3 regions of the Bradyrhizobium sp. HKCCYLRH2060 genome follow, and region 1 is predicted to be linked to each of the others. Evidence: riboswitches for the same ligand, from Rfam matches in the RefSeq annotation. Region 1 holds a riboswitch; each other region holds the start of a gene.
The links. Region 1 has a riboswitch for S-adenosylmethionine ahead of metX (homoserine O-acetyltransferase MetX). Riboswitches for the same ligand answer to the same signal wherever they lie in the genome.
Positions count from the first base shown of each region.

Region 1 (7,861 bases):
ACAGTTGAGCCTCGCAATATGCGGAAGCTGAACCGGACAGCCGTGGGTCAAGCCCGGCCATGACGTGGGGAGAGAGCGAGGACCAAACTTCGGCAGCACCCCGGGGCTGCGCTCGGTTCCCTACCGCCGCTCACCCCTGCTCAGCAGGAACACCCCCTGCTCGCCGAACATGTTCCAGAACCACCAGGGCATGGCGACGCGCAGGGGACGGCCGTAACTATCGAGGGCGACGGCGCGTTCCATCTTGACGTCGATCTCGTCGCAGAGCTGCACGAAGTCCTTGATGGTGCAGAAATGAATGTTCGGCGTGTCGTACCAGGTGAAGGGCAGATTGTCGGTGCGCGGCATGTGGCCACCGACCAGCAACTGCAGCCGCAGCCGCCAGAAGCCGAAATTCGGAAAGGTGACGATGGCGCGGCGGCCGATGCGCAGCAGGTTCTCCAGCACGACCTTGGGCTGCCGCGTCGCCTGCAGGGTCTGCGACAGAATCACGTAGTCGAACGCGTCGTCCGGATAATCGACGAGATCCGTATCGGCGTCGCCCTGCACCACCGCGAGCCCCTTGGCGACGCAATGGTTGACGCCCTCGCGGGACAGCTCGATGCCGCGGCCGTCGATGCCGCGGCTTTCCAGCAGTTGCAGCAGATCGCCATCGCCGCAGCCGATGTCGAGCACCTTGGAGCCGCGCTCGACCATGCCGGCGACCAGCAGATGATCAGGCCGATAGGCCAGCACCTCGCCGCCAGTGAAGCCGTTCAGCGGCAGCACACCCTGCATGCTCATGGCTCAGTCTCCCTTCGCATGGGCAAGCCCGCGCGCCTTGCCGGCGGAATCGAGAAAGGCGCTGGCGATCTCGAAGAACTCGGGGACATCGAGCAGGAACGCGTCGTGGCCCCGGTCGGTCTCGATCTCGGCGAACGACACCCGCGCGCTGGAGGCGTTGAGCGCATGCACCAGCGCGCGCGACTCCGCAGTCGGAAACAGCCAGTCGCTGGTGAACGACACCACGCAAAAACGGGTCTTGATGCCGCGAAACGCCGCCGCCAGCACGCCGTCATGGTCGCCGGCGATGTCGAAATAATCCATCGCCCGCGTCAGATAGAGATAGGAGTTGGCGTCGAAGCGCTCGACGAAGGACGATCCCTGGTAGCGCAGGTAGCTCTCGACTTGGAAATCGGCGTCGAAGGAGAACGTCGGCAGCTCGCGGTCCTGCATGCGGCGACCGAACTTGCGATGCAAGGCGGCGTCGGAGAGGTAGGTGATGTGCGCAGCCATGCGCGCCACAGCCAGGCCGCGATGCGGATGCGTGCCCTTGTCGGCGTAACGGCCGTGATCCCAGTCGGGATCGGCCATCACGGCCTGGCGGCCAAGCTCGTGGAAGGCGATGTTCTGCGCCGAGTGGCGCGTCGCGCAGGCGATCGCGAGATTGGCGAACACGCGCTGCGGATAGGCCACCGTCCATTGCAGCGCCTGCATGCCGCCCATCGAGCCGCCGACCACGGCGAACAGCGTGTCGATGCCGAGATGATCGATCAGCATGGCCTGCGCCCGCACCATGTCGGGGATGGTGATGATCGGGAAATCGAGCCCCCACACCTTGCCGGTGGCGGGGTTCAGCGAGGCCGGCCCGGTCGAGCCCATGCAGCCGCCGATCACGTTGGAGCAGATGATGAAATAGCGACTGGGATCGAGCGGGCGGCCGGGACCGACCAGCGTCTCCCACCAGCCGGGCTTGCCGGTGACGGGATGGCGGTTGGCGACGTGCTGGTCGCCGGTCAGCGCGTGGCAGACCAGCACCGCGTTCGATCGGTCGGCATTGAGCTCGCCGTAGGTCTGGTAGGCGATCTGGAACGGCGACAGGTCGACGCCGCAATCGAGCCTGAGCGGCTTGTCGGCGCCGAACTGCGCCACCGGCGAGCTCGGATGATCGACCTCGTGCGAGCGCTCGTCGGGCGCGACCGTGCGCAACGCGGATGTAGGCGTCGCGGATTTGGACGTCGCAGATTTGGACTTCGGCGTCAGACCTGTCATGTCTCTCACCCCAGCCATCCGGCCAGGGCTCCCGAACCACGTGACACATCAGGCCATGAAAAACCCGGCCTGAACTGGGGTTCGGCCGGGATCGATAACGTCCCCGGCCTGTTTAGCGAGTTTTTTAACGTGGCTGCAAGCCGGCCGGCTCAAATGACCACGGAACGGGCAGAAACTAGTCCCGCGGGCGCTATTCGTCAAGGCAAGCTGGGGTTGACCGTTGGTCGGGCGCTCTGCCGCAGGTCAGCCAAGCCTGGATGGCGCAAGGTAAACTTGCTGTTGCGCAGGTCCGCGGCATCGGAGAGAACGGCATCCGTTCCTTTGGCCGCAGGTTTTCCCGTGGCCTCGCGAAGAGTGACACGGACCATGTCGAACCCGCCGCCCGCCCCGCCCTCGCTCGCCGATCTGCGCAAGGAGATCGATGCCATCGATGAGCAGGTCCATCAGTTGCTGATGAACAGGGCCGACATCATCGACCGGCTGATCAAGGTCAAGAAGACCCAGGAGGTTGGCTCGGCGTTCAGGCCCGCGCGCGAGGCCGACATGATGCGCCGCCTGGTGCAGCGCCATCGCGGCATCCTGCCGCTCGACACCGTCGAGGGGATCTGGCGCGTGATCGTCTCGACCTTCACCTATGTGCAGGCGCCGTTCTCGGTTCATGCCGACGTGTCGGTCGGAGAATCCGCGATGCGCGATTCCGCCAGGTTCCATTTCGGATTCGTGGTGCCCTACGTGCCGCATTTCAGCGCGCAAGCCGCAGTCGAGGCTGTGGCGCGCTCGAAGGGCGATCTCGCGCTGGTGTCGACGACCTCCGGCCATACGCCGTGGTGGATCACGCTCGAGCCCGTGGGCGCACCAAAGATCATCGCGCGGATGCCGTTCATCGAGCGCGCCGACCATCCCGCCGCGCTGCCGGTGTTCGCGGTGTCGCGCGTCGCCGACGATGCGCTGGTGCTCGAGGTCGAGACCTGGAGCATCCGCGTCTCCGGCTGGAATGCGCAGGTGTCGCGGGCGCTGTCGCCGCTCGCCGACGTCATCGCGGTGCCCGATACCGCCTTCGACGGCGCCGCACTGCTGGTATCGATCGAGTCGCCGTCGAACCTCGACAAGATCAGGGCTGCCCTGATCGCGGCGGGCGCCTCGGTACGCTCCGCCGCCCTCGTCGGCGGCCATGCGAAACGCTATACGGTTCCGAGCTGAGACGCCCCGCGCCAGTGATGATTTTCCGGAGTTGACGATGAACCGCCCCGTGCCGAACCCCGGCATCCTCGATATCGCGCCCTATACACCGGGCAAGAGTCCCCAGCCGGAGCCGGGCCGCAAGGTTTTCAAACTGTCGGCCAATGAGACCCCGTTCGGCCCCTCGCCGAGGGCGATCGAGGCGTTCAAGAGTGCGGCCACTCACCTGGAAGATTATCCGGAAGGGACTTCACGGGTGCTGCGCCAGGCGATCGGCCGCACCTACGGCCTCGATCCCGACCGCATCGTCTGCGGCGCCGGCTCCGACGAGATCCTCAATCTGCTGGCACACACCTTTCTCGGCCAAGGCGACGAGGCGATCTCGACCGCGCACGGCTTCCTGGTCTATCCGATTGCGACCATGGCCTGCGGCGCCAGGAACGTGGTTGCCGCGGAGACGGAGTATCGCACCGACGTCGACGCCATCCTTGCCGCGGTGACGCCGCGCACCAAGCTGGTCTGGCTCGCCAACCCGAACAACCCGACCGGCACCTACATCCCGTTCGACGAGGTCAAGCGGCTGCGCGCCGGCCTGCCGTCGCAGGTCGTGCTGGTGCTCGACGCCGCCTATGCCGATTACGTCTCGCGCAACGACTATGAGTTCGGGCTCGAGCTGGTCGCCACGACCGAGAACACCGTGGTCACCCATACGTTCTCGAAGATCCACGGGCTCGCGGCGCTCCGCGTTGGCTGGATGTTCGGCCCGGCGCATATCGTCGATGCGATCAACCGCATCCGCGGACCGTTCAACGTTTCCTCGCCGGCGATGCTCGCGGCGGTCGCCGCGATCGAGGACACCGCGCATCAGCAGATGTCGAAAACGCACACGGAAACGTGGCGCAACTGGCTGACCGAGGAGATCGGCAAGCTTGGGCTGAAGGTGACGCCGAGTGTCACCAATTTCATCCTGATCCACTTCCCGACCGACAAGGGCAAGACCGCGGTCGAGGCCGACGAATTCCTGACCCGGCGCGGCCTCGTGCTGCGCGCGCTCGCCAACTACAAGCTGCCGAACGCGTTGCGCATGACGATCGGCACCGAGGAGGCCAATCGTCTGGTCGTGGAGGCTCTCAGCGAATTCATGAGGGCGACATGAGCGTCGCGGGGCGATTCGAACGCGTCGCGCTGATCGGCTTCGGCCTGATCGGCGGCTCGATCGCGCGCGCGGCGCGGCTGCAGGGCGTGGCCGGCGAGATCGTCACCACGGCGCGCTCGGAGAAGACGCGCGCGCGTGTCGCCGAGCTCGGCGTCGTCGACCGCGTCGTCGCGAGCAATGAAGAGGCGGTCAAGGACGCCGATCTCGTCATCCTCTGCATTCCCGTCGGCGCCTGCGGTCCGGTTGCGGCCGAGATCGCGCCGCATCTGAAGCCGGGCGCCGTCGTCTCCGACGTTGGCTCGGTGAAAGGCGCGATCGTGCGCGACATGGCGCCGCATCTTCCGGCGAACGTCCACTTCGTGCCGGCCCATCCCGTGGCCGGCACCGAGAATTCCGGGCCCGATTCCGGCTTCGCCGAGCTGTTCATCAACCGCTGGTGCATCCTGACGCCGCCCGACGGCGTCGATGCCGGCGCGATCGATCGTCTGCGTGCGTTCTGGACGGCGCTCGGCGCCAAGGTCGAGATCATGACGCCGGACCATCACGACCGCGTGCTCGCGATCACCAGCCACCTGCCGCATCTGATCGCCTACACCATCGTCGGCACCGCCGACGAGCTGGCGCAGGTGACCGAGTCCGAGGTGATCAAGTTCTCCGCCGGCGGCTTCCGCGACTTCACCCGCATCGCCGCCTCCGATCCGACGATGTGGCGCGACATCTTCCTGAGCAACAAGGATGCCGTGCTCGACATGCTTGGCACCTTCACCGAGGACCTGTCGAAGCTGACGCGGGCGATCCGGCGCGGCGACGGCGAGGCGCTGTTCGATCACTTCACCCGCACGCGCGCGATCCGCCGCGGCATCGTCGATATCGGCCAGGATTCGGCGGCGCCGGATTTCGGCCGGCCGCTGCCGCAGTTGAAGAAGAACTGAGGTCAGAACAGCGGAGGGACGCGGGCGACCTTGAACGGACCGAGCACGACGACGCCGTCGGAGAACCGCAGCGGGAAGGTCCGCGCCTTGCGGCCTTCGAGGGTGGCCTCCTTGCCGAGCGCATTGATGCCAAGTGCGACGCCGACATTGGCGTTCTGCTTGACGACCTTGCCGAGGCCGGGAATGGCGCGGTCGAGCGCACCGAGCAGGTTGTTGACGTCCTGCGACTTCACACCGGGCGCCACGCGATCAAGCGTTCCCTGCGGCACGCCGTTCTCGAGCATCTTGTCGAGGCCGAGCGCCGGGATGACCTTTTCGATCCCGGCGACCGTCATCTGCACCTCGCCATCGATGTTGCCGTTGGCGGTCAGGCTGAGCGTGCCCGAGGCAACGGCGAGCAACTCGCCCTGCTGGATGCGCGATTGGACGATCTCGACATGACCGCCGGCGGCCTGGATCTCGCGAAACCGCTCCGGCCAGGGTTTGGGCCGGAAGTCCTTGAGCCCGGTGACGCGGGCCTGGATGTCGGCATTGAACGGTTCGGCCAGCAGCGGATGACCGCCCTGGATGCTGCCGTTTTCGATCTGCAGCGCAGTCTCCAGCACCGGATGATCCGACGGCGTGCCCTCGGCGAGACGGCCGTGCAATTCGGCATGATCGGCGCGCGCTGCGGGCACGGCGGTGTTGCCCTCGATGCGGTCGATGGTCGGTTGTTCGAACACGAGGTCGGCGCGCTGCGGCGGCCCCGGGAGGCCGCGGACGCTGGCCTCGCCGACGCGCCAGTTCACGGAGAACGAGGTCGGTCCGCGTCCGTCGGCAATCATCGCTGGCCCCTTGAACTCCGCGATGATCCGCTTCGGATCCCACACTTGCGCGACGACGAGGATCTCGTCGAGCTTCGCATTCATCAAGGGCGTGCCGGCGGCCTGCGAGAACAGCGCCACGCTCGGATCCGTGCAGCGGACCTCGAGCCGGAACGGGAAGCCGGCGACCGAGCGCTTCGCGCAGTCATAGACGCGTCCCGATTTTGCTTCGCGCGCACGCCAGGCGTCGGCCTGGACATCCACTTGCGAAGCGGCGAAGAACCAGAATGCGCTCCACGCAACAGCGGCGATCAGGAGCAGGACGGGAGCGATGAAAAGCCCCCAGCGAGAGCGCCTGCGCGGCGGTTGCGGCGAACGAGACATGCAGGACACCCTTTGGGCAGCAATTTTGGCAATTCGGCGATCACGGATTGTGTATCTAAATTAACAATTCGCGAGCACCGTACTTAGGCTTCCGCATTGATGTCCGCAATGACCCTCTCCGAACCCGACCTTCCCGATGGCGACCTCTGGGTGTTCGGCTATGGCTCGCTGATGTGGCGCCCTGGCTTCGACTTCGTCGAGCAGGTGCCGGCTCGGCTGATCGGCGAGCATCGCGCGCTGTGCGTCTACTCGTTCGTCCACCGCGGAACGCCGGAGAAGCCGGGCCTCGTGCTCGGTCTCGATCGCGGCGGCGCGTGTCGCGGCATTGCGTTTCGGGTCGCAGCAGACAAGCGCGACGAGACCATCGCCTACTTGCGGGAACGTGAGCAGGTGACCTCGGTGTATCGCGAAGTGACGCGCTCGGTGTGGCTCGAGAACGAGGCGCGCGAGCGGGTGAGCGCGCTGGTCTACGTGGTCGATCGCGGCCATGTGCAATATGCCGGCCGGCTGTCGCCGCAGGAGCAGTTGCGCCATGTGCGCCAGGGTCACGGCCAGTCCGGCGCCAATCGCGACTACGTGATCTCGACCGTGAAGGCGATCGAGGCGCAGGGCTTTCGCGATACGCAGTTGCATCGGCTGGCGACGATGCTGCACGATGACGGCCACTCGCTGCATCCTGCGCCAGGCAAAACATAGCCCTCAAGCCTTCACCGGCGCCCGCACCCCGCCAAACAACTGCGCCTGTTCCGCTTGCCCCGCGGCGACGAGCCGGCCGGTCGCCTCTTCGATGACACCCTGAATCCGCGCCATGAACTCATCGCGCGGCAGGCCAGGCGGCAGCGGATCGAGAAACTCCACGACGAGCGTGCCCGGATAGCGCAGAAATGTGCGGCGTGGCCAAAACAAACCCGAATTCAGGGCCACCGGCAGGCAGGGTACGCCGCAATCCGTGTAGATCAAACCGACGCCGCCCTTGTAGTCCGGCGGTGCGCCCGCCGGGCGCCGGGTGCCTTCCGGGAAGATCACGAACTGACGGCCATGCTTCACCTCCTCCGCCGCCCGCCGCATCACCTGCTTCAACGCGCGGGCGCCGGAGCTGCGGTCGATCGCGATCATGTCCGCCTTGACGAGATACTGTCCGAACAAGGGAATCCGCAGCAGCTCGCGCTTGAGAACGAAGAACGGCGCATCGAAGAAATGCAGCAGCGAGATCGTCTCCCACATCGACTGATGCTTGGCGGCGACGATCAGCGGCCCCTTCGGGATCTTCTCGACGCCGCGATATTCGACGCGGATGTTGCAGACGACTCGCATCAACACGATGTTGCTCTGCGCCCACCAGTTGGCGACGCGCAGCAGCGCCTTGCGGGGCATCG
Region 1 covers NZ_JBNPUK010000013.1:13-7,873, forward strand. Annotated here, with positions in the region: gene metW (methionine biosynthesis protein MetW) at 121-783, opposite strand; gene metX (homoserine O-acetyltransferase MetX) at 787-2,040, opposite strand; SAM riboswitch at 2,123-2,202, opposite strand; gene ACQR10_RS23570 (chorismate mutase) at 2,398-3,231, shown strand; gene hisC (histidinol-phosphate transaminase) at 3,269-4,366, shown strand; gene ACQR10_RS23580 (prephenate/arogenate dehydrogenase family protein) at 4,363-5,298, shown strand; gene ACQR10_RS23585 (DUF2125 domain-containing protein) at 5,301-6,485, opposite strand; gene ACQR10_RS23590 (gamma-glutamylcyclotransferase) at 6,585-7,181, shown strand; gene ACQR10_RS23595 (lysophospholipid acyltransferase family protein) at 7,185-7,861, opposite strand, start outside.

Region 2 (7,861 bases), on a different contig from region 1:
AGCTTCGCCAACGGCAGCGTGGTGCGCGAGCAGCTGGTCGACTGCAACGATCAGCGCCGGCGCCTCGTCTACGCCATCAGGAACGAACGCATCAGCCAGCACAGTGCGTCGTTTCAGATCATCGCGGAAGGCGAGGAGCGCTGCCGGGTGATCTGGACCACCGACGTGCTGCCGCACGAGATCGCGCCCTATATCGAGCAGCAGATGGAGCTCGGCGCGCGCGCGATGCAGGACACGTTGGGCAGGCTGCGCGGATAGCGGCTCAGCCGACACGCGCCGGGGGCGGCGCGTGCGCGTCAGGACCGCGTCCGGCCGCCAGCACGGCCGGGCGCAGCTCCAGCGCCGCGGCCGGCTTCGGCCCCCACCGCGTGAGCATGACGCTCGCGAGCGTCAGCACGCCGAGCAGCACCATCGAGGACGCCGCCAGCATGAAGAAGTCGCCCTCGGTCGCGGCATGGCTCAACAGATAAGAGCCACCTGCGGCGATGAACACGAGCCGCACCGTTTGCGCCAGCACCGGACCGATCACCCTGGCTGCGCCCTGCGAAGAGAAGTACATCGAGATCGCCAGGCCGATGAAGGCATACATCGGCGCGGCGACCTGCAGATAGTGCCGGCCGGCGCCGCGCGCGCTCTCGTCCTGGGTGAAGATGTCGACCCACAATTGTGGGACGATCGCGATCAGCGTCGACAGCGCGCCAACAGACGCGAACGACACCAGCCCCGCCGTCCAGGCGATGCGGCGGGCGCGCGCGATTCGCTGCGCGCCGATCGCCATGCCGACCATCGGCACCGAGGCCATGCCGACGGAGAAGGCGACCGTGGTCATCATAAATTCGAGCCGCGCGCCGATGCCGTAGCCGGCGAGCACCGCGGTGCCGAACGACGCCAGCATATGCGTGAAGATCGCGATCGACAGCACGGATTGCAGCGGCGAGAAGCAGGCGACGGCGCCGACCTTGAGAATGTCGGCGAACATCGCGCCGCTGATCCTGAGGCCGCGCAGCTTCGGCCGGACGCGCGCGCGCCCCGAAAATAGGTACCAGCCCATCACCGAGATGCTGACGCAGAACGCCAGCAGCGCGCCGGCGGCGACGCCGCGCATACCGAGCCCGAGGACCAGGCTGAGCGTGCCGCCCAGCACGATCTGCAGCATCGCCGAGCTCAGGATCATGAACGACGGCAGCTTCATGTTGCCGGTGCCGCGCAGGATGCCGGCCATCGAGTTCATCAGCCAGGGCAGGATCGCGCCGCCGAAGAAGATCTGCAGATAGGCCGTGGCATGGCTCAGCACCGCGCCGCGGCCGCCGAGCAACTCCAGCAAGGCCGGGCCGAACACCAGCATGCCGATCATGAAGGTCGCGCCGAACAGCAGCGCGATCAGCAGCGCATGCGAGGCGAGCGTCGAGGCGCGATCGGTGTCGCCGGCGCCCAGCGCCCGTGCGATCGCCGAGGCCACACCGCCGCCCATCGCGCCGCCGGACATCGTCATGGTCAGGATCACCAGCGGAAACACCAGCGCCATCGCCGCCAGCGCCTCGATGCCGAGCCGGCCGATATAGGAGGTCTCGGCAATGACGACGCAGGTGCCGGCCGTGTTGGCGATGATGTTCGGCCAGGACAGCGACAGCAGGGTGCGCAGGATGGGTCCGTCGACGAGCTTATTCCGCATCGGCTTCTCGGGGGGCGGCAATGCACGCCCCTCGCCGACCGGATTGTCGGCCAGGCCGATCTCGGACATCTCAGCTCCCCGCTCGGCCGCGCAGGTCGCGGCCGTCTTATCGTTCGATTGCTTTCGCTTTCCTAGCACGGCGCTGGCGCGCGCCCTGTGCGGCAGGCGCATTGGGGGTGCGCGGCAGACGCAGCCGGCTAGAAGCGGAAGTGCTTGGAAAGCTTCAGGCCCTGGGCCTGGTAGTTGGAGCCGATGCGGCTGCCATACATCGCGTTGGGACGCGCCAGCATCTTCTCGTAGACCAGGCGGCCGACGATCTGGCCGTGCTCGAGGATGAACGGCACCTCGCGCGAGCGCACCTCGAGCACCGCGCGCGAGCCCTGCCCGCCGGCGCCGGCATAGCCGAAGCCGGGATCGAAGAAGCCGGCATAGTGGACGCGGAATTCGCCGACCAGCGGATCGAACGGCACCATCTCCGCGGCGTAGTCCGGCGGCACCTGCACGGCTTCCTTCGAGGCCAGGATGTAGAACTCGCCGGGATCGAGGATGAGGCTGCCGTCGGGCCGTGCCTTGATCGGCTCCCAGAACTCCTCGACCGGATAGCCGGCACGGCGGTCGACGTCGACGACGCCGGTATGGCGCTTGGCGCGGTAGCCGACATAGCCGTTCGCATTGCTGCCTGAGAGGTCGACGGACAGAGCGACACCGCCGGCGAGATCCGCATCATCGCGATCCACCAGCCGCTCGGCCTGGTGCAGCGCGATCAATTCGTCCTCCGACAGGACCGCGTCGCGATAGCGGAAGCGAACCTGGGACAGGCGCGAGCCTTCGCGCAACAGGACCGGAAACGTCTTCGGGCTGATCTCTGCGTAGAGCGGACCGTGATAGCCGGCGCCGATCATGTCGAAGCGTCGCGTGCCGTCGGCAATCACGCGGGTGAACACGTCGAGCCGCCCGGTCGAGCTCTTCGGATTGGCGGCCGCGACGATGTCCTTCGGCAGCGCCAGGCTCTCCAGCAGCGGCACGATGTAGACGCAGTTGGTCTCCAGAACCGCGCCGTCGGCGAGCGCGAACTCGTGCAGCTTCAATTCGTCGATGCGCTCGGCGACGGTCGATCCCGGCCCCGGCAGAAAGCTCGCGCGCACCCTGTAGGCGACGTCGCCGAGCCGCAGGTCCAAGCTCGCCGGCTGGATCTGGCTCTCGACGAAATCATATTCGGGAATGATCAAGCCGGCCTCCGCCATCGCCACGATCATGCGATCGGGGAGGATGCCGTGGGCGTCGGCGGGAAGCGAAAACGGCAAGGCCTGATCCTTTGCAGGCGCCGGAACGGCGGCTTGTGGAGCCAATATAGGGTCTTTTGACCGGTTATCCGATGGCCGGCTTGACGGAAAGGCCGGTTGCGACTATGAGCACCACTTATCCCGTGGTGATTTGAGCCGGCCGGCTTGCAGCCACGTTAAATAAGTCGCTAAACAGGCCGGGGACGAATGTGATCCCGGCCTTGAGGAGTTTTCCCAGGCCGGTTTTTTTGTGCCCATCGCGCCGAGCGCGGTGGTCACGATGGAGGTCACATGTCGAAGTCCCCCGCGAAGGCGCCGGTGTCGTTCGCCCAGTATCGTCCCGAAACCCGGCTGGTGCATTCCGGCACCTTGCGCTCCGAATTCGGCGAGACCGCCGAAGCGCTCTATCTGACGCAAGGTTTCGTCTACGCCACGGCCGAGGAGTGCGAGGCGCGCTTCAAGGGCGAGGATCCCGGCTTCATCTATTCGCGCTTCTCCAATCCGACCACGGCGATGTTCGAGCGCCGCATGATCGAGCTCGAGGGCGCCGAGGCCTGCCGCTCGGCCGCAACCGGCATGGCTGCGGTCACCACGGCGATCCTGGCCCCCCTGCGGGCCGGCGATCACGTCGTCGCGGCCAAGGCGCTGTTCGGCTCGTGCCGCTACGTGGTCGAGGATCTGCTGCCGCGCTACGGTATCGAGTCGACGCTGGTCGATGGGCTCGATCTCGACCAGTGGCAGAAGGCGGTCAGGCCGAATACCAAGAGCTTCTTCCTCGAGAGCCCGACCAATCCGACGCTCGACGTGATGGACATTCCCGCCATCGCCGAGATCGCGCACGCCCATGGCGCGCGGCTGATCGTCGACAACGTGTTCGCCACGCCGATCTGGCAGAGCCCGCTCGCGCTCGGCGCGGACGTCGTCGTCTACTCCGCGACAAAGCACATCGACGGCCAGGGCCGCTGCCTCGGCGGCGTGATCCTGTCGTCGGAAGCCTTCATCGCCGAGCACATCCACAACTTCATGCGCCAGACCGGCCCGTCGATCTCGCCGTTCAACGCCTGGGTCCTGCTCAAGGGCCTGGAGACGCTCGCGGTGCGCGTGCGCGCGCAGACTGAGACCGCCGGCAAGGTCGCCGATTTTCTCGCCGCGCATCCGAAGATCTCGCGGCTGATCTATCCCGGACGCGAGGACCATCCGCAGGCGGCGACGGTCAAGAAGCAGATGCGCGCCGGCTCGACCCTGGTCGGCTTCGAGGTGAAGGGCGGCAAGGCGGCGGCGTTCCGCACGCTCAACGGATTGAGGCTCGCGCGCATCTCCAACAATCTCGGCGACGCCAAGACGCTGGTCACGCATCCCGCAACGACCACGCATCAGCGGCTGACGCCGGACGCGCGCGCCGAGCTCGGCATCAGCGAGGGCTTCATCCGCTTCTCCGCCGGGCTCGAGCATGCCGACGATCTGATCGAGGATCTCGACGCCGCCCTCAGCGCGGCGTAGCGAATGGTGAAGTGGCGTCGCGAGTAGACCGATCTCATCCCTGCGCGCTACTCGTCATTCCTCATCCGCACATCACCTCCGGATCCCGGGGTTCGCTCGCGCGGCGAGCGCCCCGGGATGACGCCCGCGGCGTCACATCGGCCGATAGGTCGGCACCTCGGCCGGCGCGTTGATGCCGAGCTTGACCTGGCCAACCGAGCGGATGATGTCGTCGCCGAGCAGTTGCGCGAAGCAGGCATAACCCCAATCGCTCATATGCAAGCCGTCCGAGATCACGAACTCGTTCATCGGGATCGCCTGCCGCTCGTGCCAGTCGCGCATCACCTCGAAGCGCGGGAAGATGCCGGCGTGATGCAGCTCGGCGATGCGGCCGAGCAGCTTGTTCATGCGACCCGCGCTCTCCTGCCGCTCGTTCACGCGCGGCGAATATTGCAGATCGACCAGCACGACATCGGAGGCTGCGGCCTGGATCTTGGCGACGCCGTCCTCGACCAGCCTGGCGGTCTCGGCCGGATCGAGATCGCGCAGCACGGCATTGGTGCCGACCTGCCAGATCACGAGATCCGGGTGACGGTCGATCACCGACGTCTCGATCCGCTTCATCATCTCCGGCGCATCCTCGCCGCCGACGCCGGCATTGATGACGCTGATGTCGACCATCGGATATTGCCGGCGCAGCTGCGCGGCGAGCCGATTCGGATAGGTGTAGTCCGGCGCGCTCGCGCCATAGCCCTGCGTCGACGACGAGCCGAAGGCGACGATCACGATCGGCAGGCCGGAGGCGAGCTTGTTGGCGACGTGCGGCAGCGAAATGAAATTCTTCTTCGCGACGCCCTTCGGCGCCAGGCACGGCACGCGGTTGAAGATGTCGGTGGCCGATTTGGCGACCTGCTTGACCTTGTCGATCGCCCGCTCGGTGATGCTGCGCGATTGCGGCGGCGTGGCCGCGACGCCCTGCCCGGCTGCAGCCGGCGGCTGTGCATCGGTCATGGCCGGCGCGGTCGTCGCCGCAGGCGGCGCGGTCGTGGCCGCCGGGCGCACCGCGGCGATCGGCCCGCGCACCTGATCGTTCGCCTGCGCCAATGTGACGTGTCCGATGCTAGGTCGCAGCTCGCTGATCAGCGGAGTCTTCGGACCGGAGCTCTCCACATCGGACAGCGCGGCGGGTGCAGCCGGCGCTGCGCTCTGCGCCCGTACCGTCTGCGGGCTCAGCGCGAGGGCGATGGCAATGACCGCAACGGCCGAAAGCTTCTCCCATGTCCCGGATACGCGGTGACACTCATTCGACGTCATGAACGACATAATCCTAGTTCTGCTGCGCCGGCCCGATATGCGCCGCGTCGATGATGAACTTCGACAGCGCCCGGCCGATGCAGTCATGAACCTGCCTGGCCAGCTCGACCCCGTGCGTCGGATTGAACAGGTCGAAATCGCCCTGCTCGTTCCACTGCCGCATGATGGCAAACCGATCGAACAGCGGAATGTCGCGGTGCTGCGCCACCACACGCATGTTGTCGACATAGGGCGGCACGGAGATCAATGTTTCCGTCCGCGGACTGTATTGCAGATTCATCAAGACGACGTCAGCTCCTGCTTTCTGCAGCGTCGCCACACCGTCGTCGACCGCCTGCCGGAACTCATCAGGATCGATCGACCGCATGGCGTCGACCGTGCCGGTCTGCCAGATGACCAAATTAGGCCTTTTTCCTTCCACCAGTTTAACGAGATTGCCCGCGACTTCCTCGGCCGTCTTCTTGGGCTGCAGCTCGATGCTGAGATTGACGGCGACCGCCGGCAGCTTGTCCTTCAGCGCAGCCTGCAGACGGGCGGGGTACGCATTGGCGTCGGAGGTGTTGACGATCGAGGACGAGCGGCTTCCGACGACGAGAATATCGAGTGTGCGGCCGTTCTTGACGGCGTCTGCAACCTTCGGGAGCGGGCTCTCGGTGGTCAGCAGGTAGGCCGGCACCTCGCAGTTCTGCGGCGCGTCTTCCGCGCGCGCGGAGGCCGCCAGCGAAACAGCCAGCGCCGCGATACCAAACCTTAACCACGAGACGGACTTCATCAGCCCCCTCCCGCCAGATCGGCGTTGCTGCGCGCACCTTTTCGCGCGGCGCCCTTATCGGCCTCACGCTTGTACCACGAAATCAACGACGCCACCCCCCACATGATGAGGATGCCGCAAAGGCTGATCACCGCGTGCATCATGGCGCCGCCGGACACTTCGGCAAGGACGAAGTGGCCCGCAAACGCCAGAAATACGCCAAGACAGAAGATCTCGAGCGAGTGTTGCCCACAAACAATCAGCGGGCGCAGCCACGGCGACTTCAACAGCGGCCAATCCTTGCGCAGATAGTGCACGGTGAGTGCTGCGAGTGCGAGGAAATGCGCGAAGCGCAACACGTCAAGGTCGGTCTTGTCGATCGGATACATCCACTGCTCGATTCGGCGCGGCATCAGATGGCCGAGCTGCGGGATGTACCAGGTCAGGGTCACGCAGAACGCCGCGACCAGATAGGCGACGCAGAGCCCGAGCGTGATCGGCGAGTTGATGATGCGCGACATGCGCTGGGCGCCGCCGAGCGCGCACCACGCACCGAACACGAACAGGAGCTGCCAGGCGAACGGGTTGAACGCCCAGAAGCCGTTCGGATAGGCCGTCAGATAGAGATCGAGCTCCCAGGTGAGTGCGTAGAGAACGACCGAGAGCCCGAGCGTGACATCCGGACGCCAGCGCATCAGCCACAGGATCAGCGGCAGGAACAGCATCAGCACGATGTAGAGCGGCAGCACGTCCATGTTGACGGGGCGGAAGCGCAGGATCAGCGCCTGCACGATGGTCACGTCCGGCTGCTTGAGAAAATCCATGATCCCCATCTCTTCGGTGTAGAGCGGGTTCTCGAAGCTGGTCGCGACGTAGGAGATCTCGGCGAGGAAGATCGTGAACAGGAAGACATGGGCGACGTAGATCTGCCAGACGCGACGCAGGATGCGCGCGGTGGCGACGATGAAGCCGGCATCCTGCATCGCCCGGCCATAGACGAATGCCGCCGTGTAGCCGGAGATGAAGATGAAGATCTCGGTGGCGTCGGAGAAGCCGTAGTTGCGGATCGTGAACCAGGTCAGCAGGTTCGGCGGCAGGTGGTCGATGAAGATCAGCCATAGCGCCAGCCCGCGAAACAGGTCGAGCCGCAGCTCGCGCTCGCCGACCGCCGGGAAGGTGATCGCCGGAGCAGCGGTGGTGGCGGGTGCAGCAGTGGCGGCCGGCGCGGCCGCGACGGCGGATGCTGATGCGACCACAGGTGCAGCCGCGCTCGCCGCGGCGGCGGTCTCCGCAGCCGGCGCGGGCGCGGCGCTGGCTGCGGGGGCGGACGGTCCGGCAAGGCGATCGGCAATCGACGTCATC
Region 2 covers NZ_JBNPUK010000015.1:122,016-129,876, forward strand. Annotated here, with positions in the region: gene ACQR10_RS26090 (SRPBCC family protein) at 1-258, shown strand, start outside; gene ACQR10_RS26095 (MATE family efflux transporter) at 263-1,741, opposite strand; gene ACQR10_RS26100 (2'-deoxycytidine 5'-triphosphate deaminase) at 1,870-2,976, opposite strand; SAM riboswitch at 3,089-3,168, shown strand; gene ACQR10_RS26105 (O-succinylhomoserine sulfhydrylase) at 3,247-4,455, shown strand; gene ACQR10_RS26110 (GDSL-type esterase/lipase family protein) at 4,588-5,748, opposite strand; gene ACQR10_RS26115 (SGNH/GDSL hydrolase family protein) at 5,762-6,520, opposite strand; gene ACQR10_RS26120 (OpgC domain-containing protein) at 6,520-7,860, opposite strand.
Region 2: another riboswitch for S-adenosylmethionine. It lies ahead of ACQR10_RS26105 (O-succinylhomoserine sulfhydrylase); the one in region 1 lies ahead of metX (homoserine O-acetyltransferase MetX).

Region 3 (7,861 bases), on a different contig from region 1:
GGCGCCTGGCCGATCCGCCGCCGGTGCCTGAAGCGACCAAATTCGGCGCGTGGACCGTTCATGTCGGCGAGATCACGCATCTGCTGATCTACGGCATCATGTTCGCCATTCCGGTGCTTGGCATCGTCACCCAGTTTGCCCGCGGCTACGGCTTGCCGGTGTTCGGCCTGTTCGAGATCGCCTCACCCTGGATCGGCGACCGCGGCTTCGCCCACGACATGAAGGAGATGCACGAGGCGCTGGCCAATGGCCTGATGATCCTGATCGGCCTGCACGCAGGCGCCGCCTTGCTGCACCATTACTGGCTGCACGATCGCACCCTGCGGCGGATGGTGCCGGGACTGCGGTGATCGCGCCTGTCATCCGGGCCTGCTAGAAGGTCTCCGTCGAACACGCCATCGGAGGCCGCCATGCCGGCAACGCCGCACATCGAAAAGCACTTCACCGCGTCGGAGGTCGTCCGCGACGTCGTCATCGGCATGGCCGACGGCCTCACCGTGCCGTTCGCGCTCGCCGCCGGTCTTTCGGCGGCGGTCGCCAGGACCGACGTGATCGTCACGGCCGGCCTCGCCGAGGTCGTCGCCGGCGCGATCGCGATGGGGCTCGGCGGCTATCTCGCCGCCCGCTCCGACGCAGAGCACTACGCCGCCGAGGAGAAGCGGGAGCACGACGAGATCGAGAAGCTCCGCGGTCGGGAGGTCGAGGAGGTCGCGGCGATCTTTCGCGGCTATGGTCTCGAAGGCCAGGCCTTGACCACCGTGGTCGACGCCATCGCGTCCGATCGCAAGCGCTGGGTCGACTTCATGATGCGCTTCGAGCTCGGCCTCGAACGCCCGGATCCGAAGCGCGCGCCGGTCAGCGCGGTGACCATCGGCGGCTCCTACGTGATCGGCGGCTTGATCCCGCTGATCCCCTACATGCTGGCAGCCGACATCTCGTCCGCGCTCCGCATCTCCGTGATCGCCACCGGCATCGCGCTCTTGATCTTCGGCGCCATCAAGGGCCACTTCACCGGCGTCAACAAGATCAAGTCGGCGCTTCAGACCGCCCTCGTCGGCGGCCTCGCCGCCGGCGCCGCGTTCTGGCTGGCGCATCTGTTCGGGTGAGGTGGAGCGGGATTGCGGTCTAGGCCGTTCGGACGAAGGTCACCGGGCCGGTCATGATCCCGTCACCCGAGCTGTAGGGTGGGCAAAGAGGCGTACGCGGCAACGCCGCGTCGCATCGGGCCCACCGCGCGTTTCGAGCGGTGGCGATGGTGGTCACGCGCCGCTTTGCCAGCAGCGTCAAGATTGATGGCACGCTGAACTAACAACCTGCCGTAGGGTGGGCAAAGGCGCGCCGGGATGCGGCCTTGTCGGGCGAGCTTTCACGCGCGCCGTGCCCACCGCCTACACCCAGCGCCACCGATGGTGGGCACGCGCCGCCCTTGGCGTCGCTTTGCCCACCCTACGGCAGCGTTGTCTGTGACAAAGAGCTTTAGGCTCGCCGAGTTCGAGACTGTTGGTGCTCTGCGGATCTGGACGTCCTGACGACGGCGTTGGGTTGAGACCATGCGTCAGCCTTGAACCAGCATAGTTCACCTTTAGGCCAGAATCTGACGTTCCATCCAATTGGCCGTTGCGGGGAGTTATGGTAGTCGGTTTGGGTGAGCAAGACCCTGACCCCGACCAAAGCAAGAGACCTCGCGATCCGCCTCGCATCTGCTCGCCCTGACGAAGCGCTAAGCGTCGCAAGGGGGATAGAAGCACCTTGGTTCAGGTGTCAGGCGTTATCTCACGTCGCACGCCATTGGCCCGATGAAAGGTATAGCCGCCTCCTTGAAGAGGCGATTCTGGCAGCCGACTGTCAGGAGGATATTTTCAATCGTGTAGCCGTCTCGGCATGGCCGATCAGGGCATATCTTGAGCGCGGCAACGGGCCGCCCGCCAAAGAACTTCTCATAAAGTACGTCGCTGCTTCTGGCGCCATTGAAAACATGGGGAGTCGTTCAGAGGCGCTGTTTTCCATATTTCAGGCGTCGAAGCCCTTCGACACCGGGTTATGGCGCCCTGTATTTTGGGCTTTGGTGGCAGCAGCGGAGCCTGCTCTTTCGTGGCGTCAGCTTAGAAACCTGAGGGACGCCGTCGCAATTGTTGCCTCCGATCACGATGAATTGGTGCATCAGGTATTTGAGAAGCTTTCTGAACCGAAAAATCTTTCGACCGTGAGACGCTACCTCGGCCAACATACCAGGCAGCAGCCGCGCTCCTATTTCTGACTCATGAGCCGCCGAAGCTAGCTGCGATCGCCTGCTTTCCGTGGAGCAAGAGAGGGTCACCTGACGACGCGGGTACCGAAACCCGCCGCGCCTGCGGATCAAGCGCGCGTGGACGTGGCCGCGCCGGCAGACCCTTTCGGATTGGTCAGCCTCATGTCATGATGGCTGATGATGCGCGCGCTTCTCCTCATGACTTCGATCATCGTGCTTGCAACCGCTCCAGCCGCGGCCCAGCGGTTCGATGGCAATGATCCGGTGTGCCTCCAGACATGGGAGTGGGGCGGGTCCAGCACGATCGCGTGCCAGTACAGGTCGTGGGAGGCGTGCAGAGCGGGGGCCGCGGGCCTTTCGGCCATGTGCCTGCCGAACCCCTATGCACAGCGCCCGCCTGAGCCGAGCCGCCGTCGGCCTCCCCGGTAGGCGCCGATTGCGGCCTGACAAGACCCCAATCTTCGACGGAGCGGCCATCGTCGGAGCCGACCAAAAGGTTCGAGATGAGCCAGGAGCGGCCACGCGTTGTTCCTCGAACTGGGGGCGTACTTGCCAAGCTCGATAGTGCCCGCTATCGTCAACTCCAACATCAAGAGTTGGGCCGACGCCCAGCGCCAACCTGCTCCCCGAGCAAGGTGGCTTTCTTCCTTCGGAAGAAGATGTGGCCGGTCCGGCAACTAAACGGGACAAGCCACCACGGCGTCATGCGCTCATCTCTTCGAAGAAGGGGACGAGAATGACTGTCGATCGAATCGAAATTGAGCTGGCCGATGCAAGGTCCCCGGACCTGATTAATCTCGTAACCGCGCTGGACGATTTCTTAAACAAGGTCTGCGGGGTGGAGAGGAATCACGGCTCTCCAATTGATCGGCTAGCGCACGACGACACGCAAATGTTTATCGCGCGGATTGCCGGACAAGCCGTTGGCTGTGCAGGGCTGCAGGTGTTCGCGGATGGTACCGGGGAGGTGAAGCGCATGTATGTCGTCACCGAGGCTCGGACAACTGGAATAGGCAGCAGGCTCCTGACGCGCGTTGTGGAAGCGGCCTTGACCGCCAAGCTGTCGGTTCTGCGGCTGGAAACCACGGAATTTCTTCCCGATGCCCAGAGGCTCTATCGGGCGAAGGGGTTCGTTCCGTGCCCAGCGTATGGCCCTTACGTTTCCAACCCGATCAATTTGTACTTCGAGAGATGGCTGACGAAATGATGGTCGAGGGCGATGTGACGACAAGGAATAGATGATCAAGTCTGCTTTTCGATCGTGTTGCACAATCGAGATCGCCTCTCAGACCAGCCTTACATGGGGTGGTTACTCCGCCATCGCTAGCATCCTACATGGTTGAGGTCGAGCATTCAGATGGCACGGAGATGCTTGTGTTATTTTTCTTGCATCGAGGAGGCACGGTTTGCTTTCGGAAAGCTCCCAAGGACAGAAGAGTTGATAGCGCGTGACGATCCTTACCTGTTGAAGAGGTTGGCGTCCTCATCGCCGCGTTGAATAAGGATGAGTAGCGATTTCTCACCAGCCGGTCACACAGTTTGGTCGTAAGGGAGTTCCGTTCGTTCCATGTCCGTTGTGGGCCAACAAGAGACGTCGCTATGAGGATGGTTGGCGGGTATCCAAAGAAAACACTTCAACAGGCGTTCTGCTTAATTCCGTTAATGATTAGTGTGTAGCAATCTGGTCAAGCTCGCAACGGGTGGGATCATCCTATGCATATTCGCCAGATTGTTTTCGCTGTCGTGCTGCTCGGCGCTTTGGTTCGGTTCGAGCATGCCCAAGCTGAAGATGGCTTCCCAGCAGCGGAGTGGGAGCGCGTCACGCCTGCAGAATTGGGTTGGTCAGAAACCGGATTGACCCAAGCGCGATCCTTTTCGGATCAGATTCATTCGAGCGCGGTTGTGATCGTTCAGCACGGCAAGGTCGTGGCCGAGTGGGGCAGTACGACGAAGCCGATGGAAGTCGCTTCAATCCGCAAGAGCATGCTCAGCGCCCTGATCGGCATCGCAGTGTCGGATCACCAGATCAACCTTGACAGCACGCTTGGCGAACTTGGCATCGACGATAACCCGCCTGGCTTGACCGGGGTCGAGAAGGGCGCGACGGTGCGCGAACTCCTCGAAGCGCGTTCCGGGGTCTACCACGCGGCGCTCTATGAGACGCCGGACAATGCCAAGATGAGACCGCCGCGCGGCAGTCACCCGCCCGGCACCTTCTGGTATTACAACAATTGGGACTTCAACGCGCTTGGCACGATCTACGAGCACGCAACTGGCATCGGCCTCTTCGAGGCGCTCGACCAAAAGATCGCAAAGCCAATCGGCATGCAGGACTACCGGCCACAGGATGGCAGCTACGTCCGCGGCGAAGCGTCTATCCACCCCGCCTATGAGATACGCATGAGCGCACGGGACTTGGCGCGTTTTGCACTTCTCTATCTTCACAAAGGCAATTGGGCCGGACACCAGATCGTGCCGCGGGAGTGGGTGGAAGAGAGCACGCGCAGCTATTCGAAAGCAGCGTTCGGGATGGGCTATGGCTATCTCTGGTGGATCGGCTTTCTGGGCGGTGACGTTGCGCCTACGGTGACTTTGCCCGAGGGCAGCTTTATGGCCCAAGGTGCCGGCGGCCAATACGCCTTAGTCGTACCCGCACTCGACCTTGTCGTGGTGCATCGTGTCGACCGCGATGCGCCGTACGTCGAACCTTCATTTCGCAACATGGCTAGGCTCTTCTGGCTCATCCTGAAGGCCGATGGCTATGATCCGGGGCCCGATGCCTCGCTCACCGCAGCAACCGGCGAAAGACCGACAGGTGAGACCCTGGCCGCAAAATTCAAGGGCAAGACGATCAGCTTCGGTCCGAAGCTCAAGAATGGTCCGTTATCCATGCGATTCGAGCCCGACGGCCGGATGACTTATCCGCACTGGGACGAGTCCTTTGGGCCTGCAACGGGGACATGGGCGGTCGCGGAGGATAAGCTCTGTATCTTGATCTCGGCTGCTAGACGTCGTTGCTACATTCCAGTGCTGAACGGTGAGCAGATTGAGTTGTTCGACCAGCTTGGCGTCATGCAAATCGCCGGGGTGGCGCTGCCTCAGTGATCTGCATGCAGCAATCGGCTCGCGACGTCGGTTCAGGGTCGATTCCGTTGAAAAAGTCGGCAGTAGTTTCGTTGTGAACGCCGGCTGTTCCGAGGACGCGTTGGCTTGGTGGGGGAGTCACGCGGGCATCGGGATCAGCTTGGCCATTTTACGAAGATTCTGAGCGGCTGCAGCAAGGGTGAACTCGTCACGCGCGCCGTTCGGCCCTCTTAGTCGTAGCCGATCGAGCTTGAGAATGCGCTTGAGATGCGCGAACAGCATCTCGATCTTCTTGCGGAGCCGCCGTGAAGTGCGGCCCTCCCATGAGCTTGCGATCTCGCGTGCCATGTCGCGAGCGCCCTCATAGATCGAGCGTGGCACTTTCCGGGCCGGGGTGTTCGGGCTACACCTGCTTTTCAGAGAGCATGCTTGACAGTCGTGCTTGCTCGCGCGGTAGAGGATCGTCTTGTCGTCGTTCACCAGCGTTCCTGTGGTGGTGAGGGTTTTGCCACCGGGGCAGCGATAGACGTCCCCAGCATGGTCGTAAGTGAAGGCCTCACGCGAGAAGGTCCCGTCAGTGCGGGTCGACTTGTCGAAGACGGTCACGTGCGGCTCGATCCCGTGCTCGTAGACCAGCCACCCGAGCATCTCAGCGGAGCCATAGGCGCTGTCGCCGAGAAGCCGGCTTGGATAAAGATCGAACCTTTCGAGTGAACGCTCAATCATGCGCTTGGCGGCCAACACTTCTGCCTGGCGGATCGCCGTGGTCGCCTCGACATCGACGATGATCGCGTTTTCGACGTCGACCAGATAGTTCGTCGAGTAGGCGAAGAAGGCTTGGCCGCCATGCGCTCCCGTCCAGCGTGCCGCCGGATCGGAGGGCGATACAAACTTGGGCGTGACCTCCGTCGCGGCACCGAACGCGGCATCATCAAGAGCAGCAAGGTACTCGTCAATTGCTCGGCCCGTGGCCTCCGGCGGAAGCCCCTTATCGCCTTCGATTCCCTTCTGCCGATTGGCATCCGCCTTGATCAGGCTCGCGTCGACCGCGAACCCTTCGCCGCCAACCAGGCGCTCCCGGATACAGCGCCGCAAGACGGTCTCGAACACGCGGCGAAAGAGATCGCTCTCACGGAAGCGGCCGTGCCTGTTCTTCGAGAACGTCGAGTGATCGGGGACAGCTCCATCCAGACCCAGCCGGCAAAACCAGCGGTATGCCAGATTGAGGTGGACTTCGTCACAGAGGCGCCGTTCCGATCGGATGCCGAAGCAGTAGCCGATCAGGAGCATCCTGATCATCAGCTCCGGATCGATCGAGGGTCGCCCGATGTTGCTGTAGAACGGAGCCAACTCCCGTCGCAGGTCCTCAAGGTCGACGAACCTATCGATCGACCGCAGGAGGTGGTCGGCTGGAACGTGCTTTTCTAGGGAGAACTCATAGAACAACGCAGCCTGTTCGACTTGCCGATGCCCCATCATGACCTTCAGTCCTGCCAATTAGACAGACTGAATCATCGATCTCTCTGCGTCGCAACTGCCGACTTTTTCAACGGAATCGGTCAAAAGCGGACGTGGCTTTGTCGCGCGCATTGGTGCTGACGTCCTGCATCCAGATCCTTCCTGAAGCACTGCGCAAATCGGAGTGCTCGGGTCGACTCCGGTCGCGGGCTCCCGCCTTTCGTTCGGCTGACCGGTGCAAGGGCAGTCCCCGGCCACCCCGTCGAACGCGTGCGTGCGAAAAGGCGCTCGTCGCCGACTGAAAATTTCTATTTCGCGTTTCCAGAAAACGTGCTAGACCATCGCCATCCCGTGCTCCTCGAGAGGGGCGCTTCGCGATCGTCACGGAACGTTGGGTGCGGGATGCGGTGGCTGCAGGATGCCGCAGCGCGGGGAGGCTCGCGTGGACGAACGGCAGCTTGCGGACGCGAAGTCGCGTGGTCCTGGCGCCCCGACGCTGGCGCCAAGTCCTCGGGCGATGATCCCGAGGGCGACGGTGGCTCACAAGCCGGACACCGGGGAGATCGCGTATAAGCGTGAAAACCATCGCGCGGGGAATGCCGGGATGTCTCGGCTGAACCTGTGGTGACTGCCGCCTGCTTTTTTTCTGCAGGCGGGCCATGGGGGCGGCCAGCTCCCGGCATTCCCTGCGCCCTCTGCCTGATCAGGGGGCAACATCGATGACATCCCTCGGGCGCATGGCGCCGCGAGGTCGGTGACGCACGTCTTCGTGGCGACACCCGGAGGGGAGGGAGCCCCATCGCGGGAACCAATTTCCGCAGCCAAGGTTAGCTGGCATGCAGGAGACCCCCCACATGCGCCGTCCGAAAATTCAGCCGTCCCGCAACAAGCTCGACATGGCCGATCAGGCCCAGGTCCGCGTGGTGACCAAGCGGCTGAAGATGTCGCCCGGCGAGTTGGCCGAGATGGTCGAGCGCATCGGCAACTCCATCGCGGCCATCACCAAGGAAGTAGCGCAGCAGCGGGCCGCGAAGGCTTCGGCGCCGGAAGGAGCCGTCATCGCCTCGGTGA
Region 3 covers NZ_JBNPUK010000003.1:450,534-458,394, forward strand. Annotated here, with positions in the region: gene ACQR10_RS09785 (cytochrome b) at 1-350, shown strand, start outside; gene ACQR10_RS09790 (VIT1/CCC1 transporter family protein) at 411-1,106, shown strand; gene ACQR10_RS09795 (hypothetical protein) at 1,646-2,257, shown strand; gene ACQR10_RS09800 (DUF3551 domain-containing protein) at 2,429-2,677, shown strand; SAM-I-IV-variant riboswitch at 2,830-2,939, shown strand; gene ACQR10_RS09805 (GNAT family N-acetyltransferase) at 2,985-3,455, shown strand; gene ACQR10_RS09810 (serine hydrolase domain-containing protein) at 3,962-5,353, shown strand; gene ACQR10_RS09815 (IS1182 family transposase) at 5,471-6,811, opposite strand; gene ACQR10_RS09820 (DUF3606 domain-containing protein) at 7,645-7,861, shown strand, end outside.
Region 3: another riboswitch for S-adenosylmethionine. It lies ahead of ACQR10_RS09805 (GNAT family N-acetyltransferase); the one in region 1 lies ahead of metX (homoserine O-acetyltransferase MetX).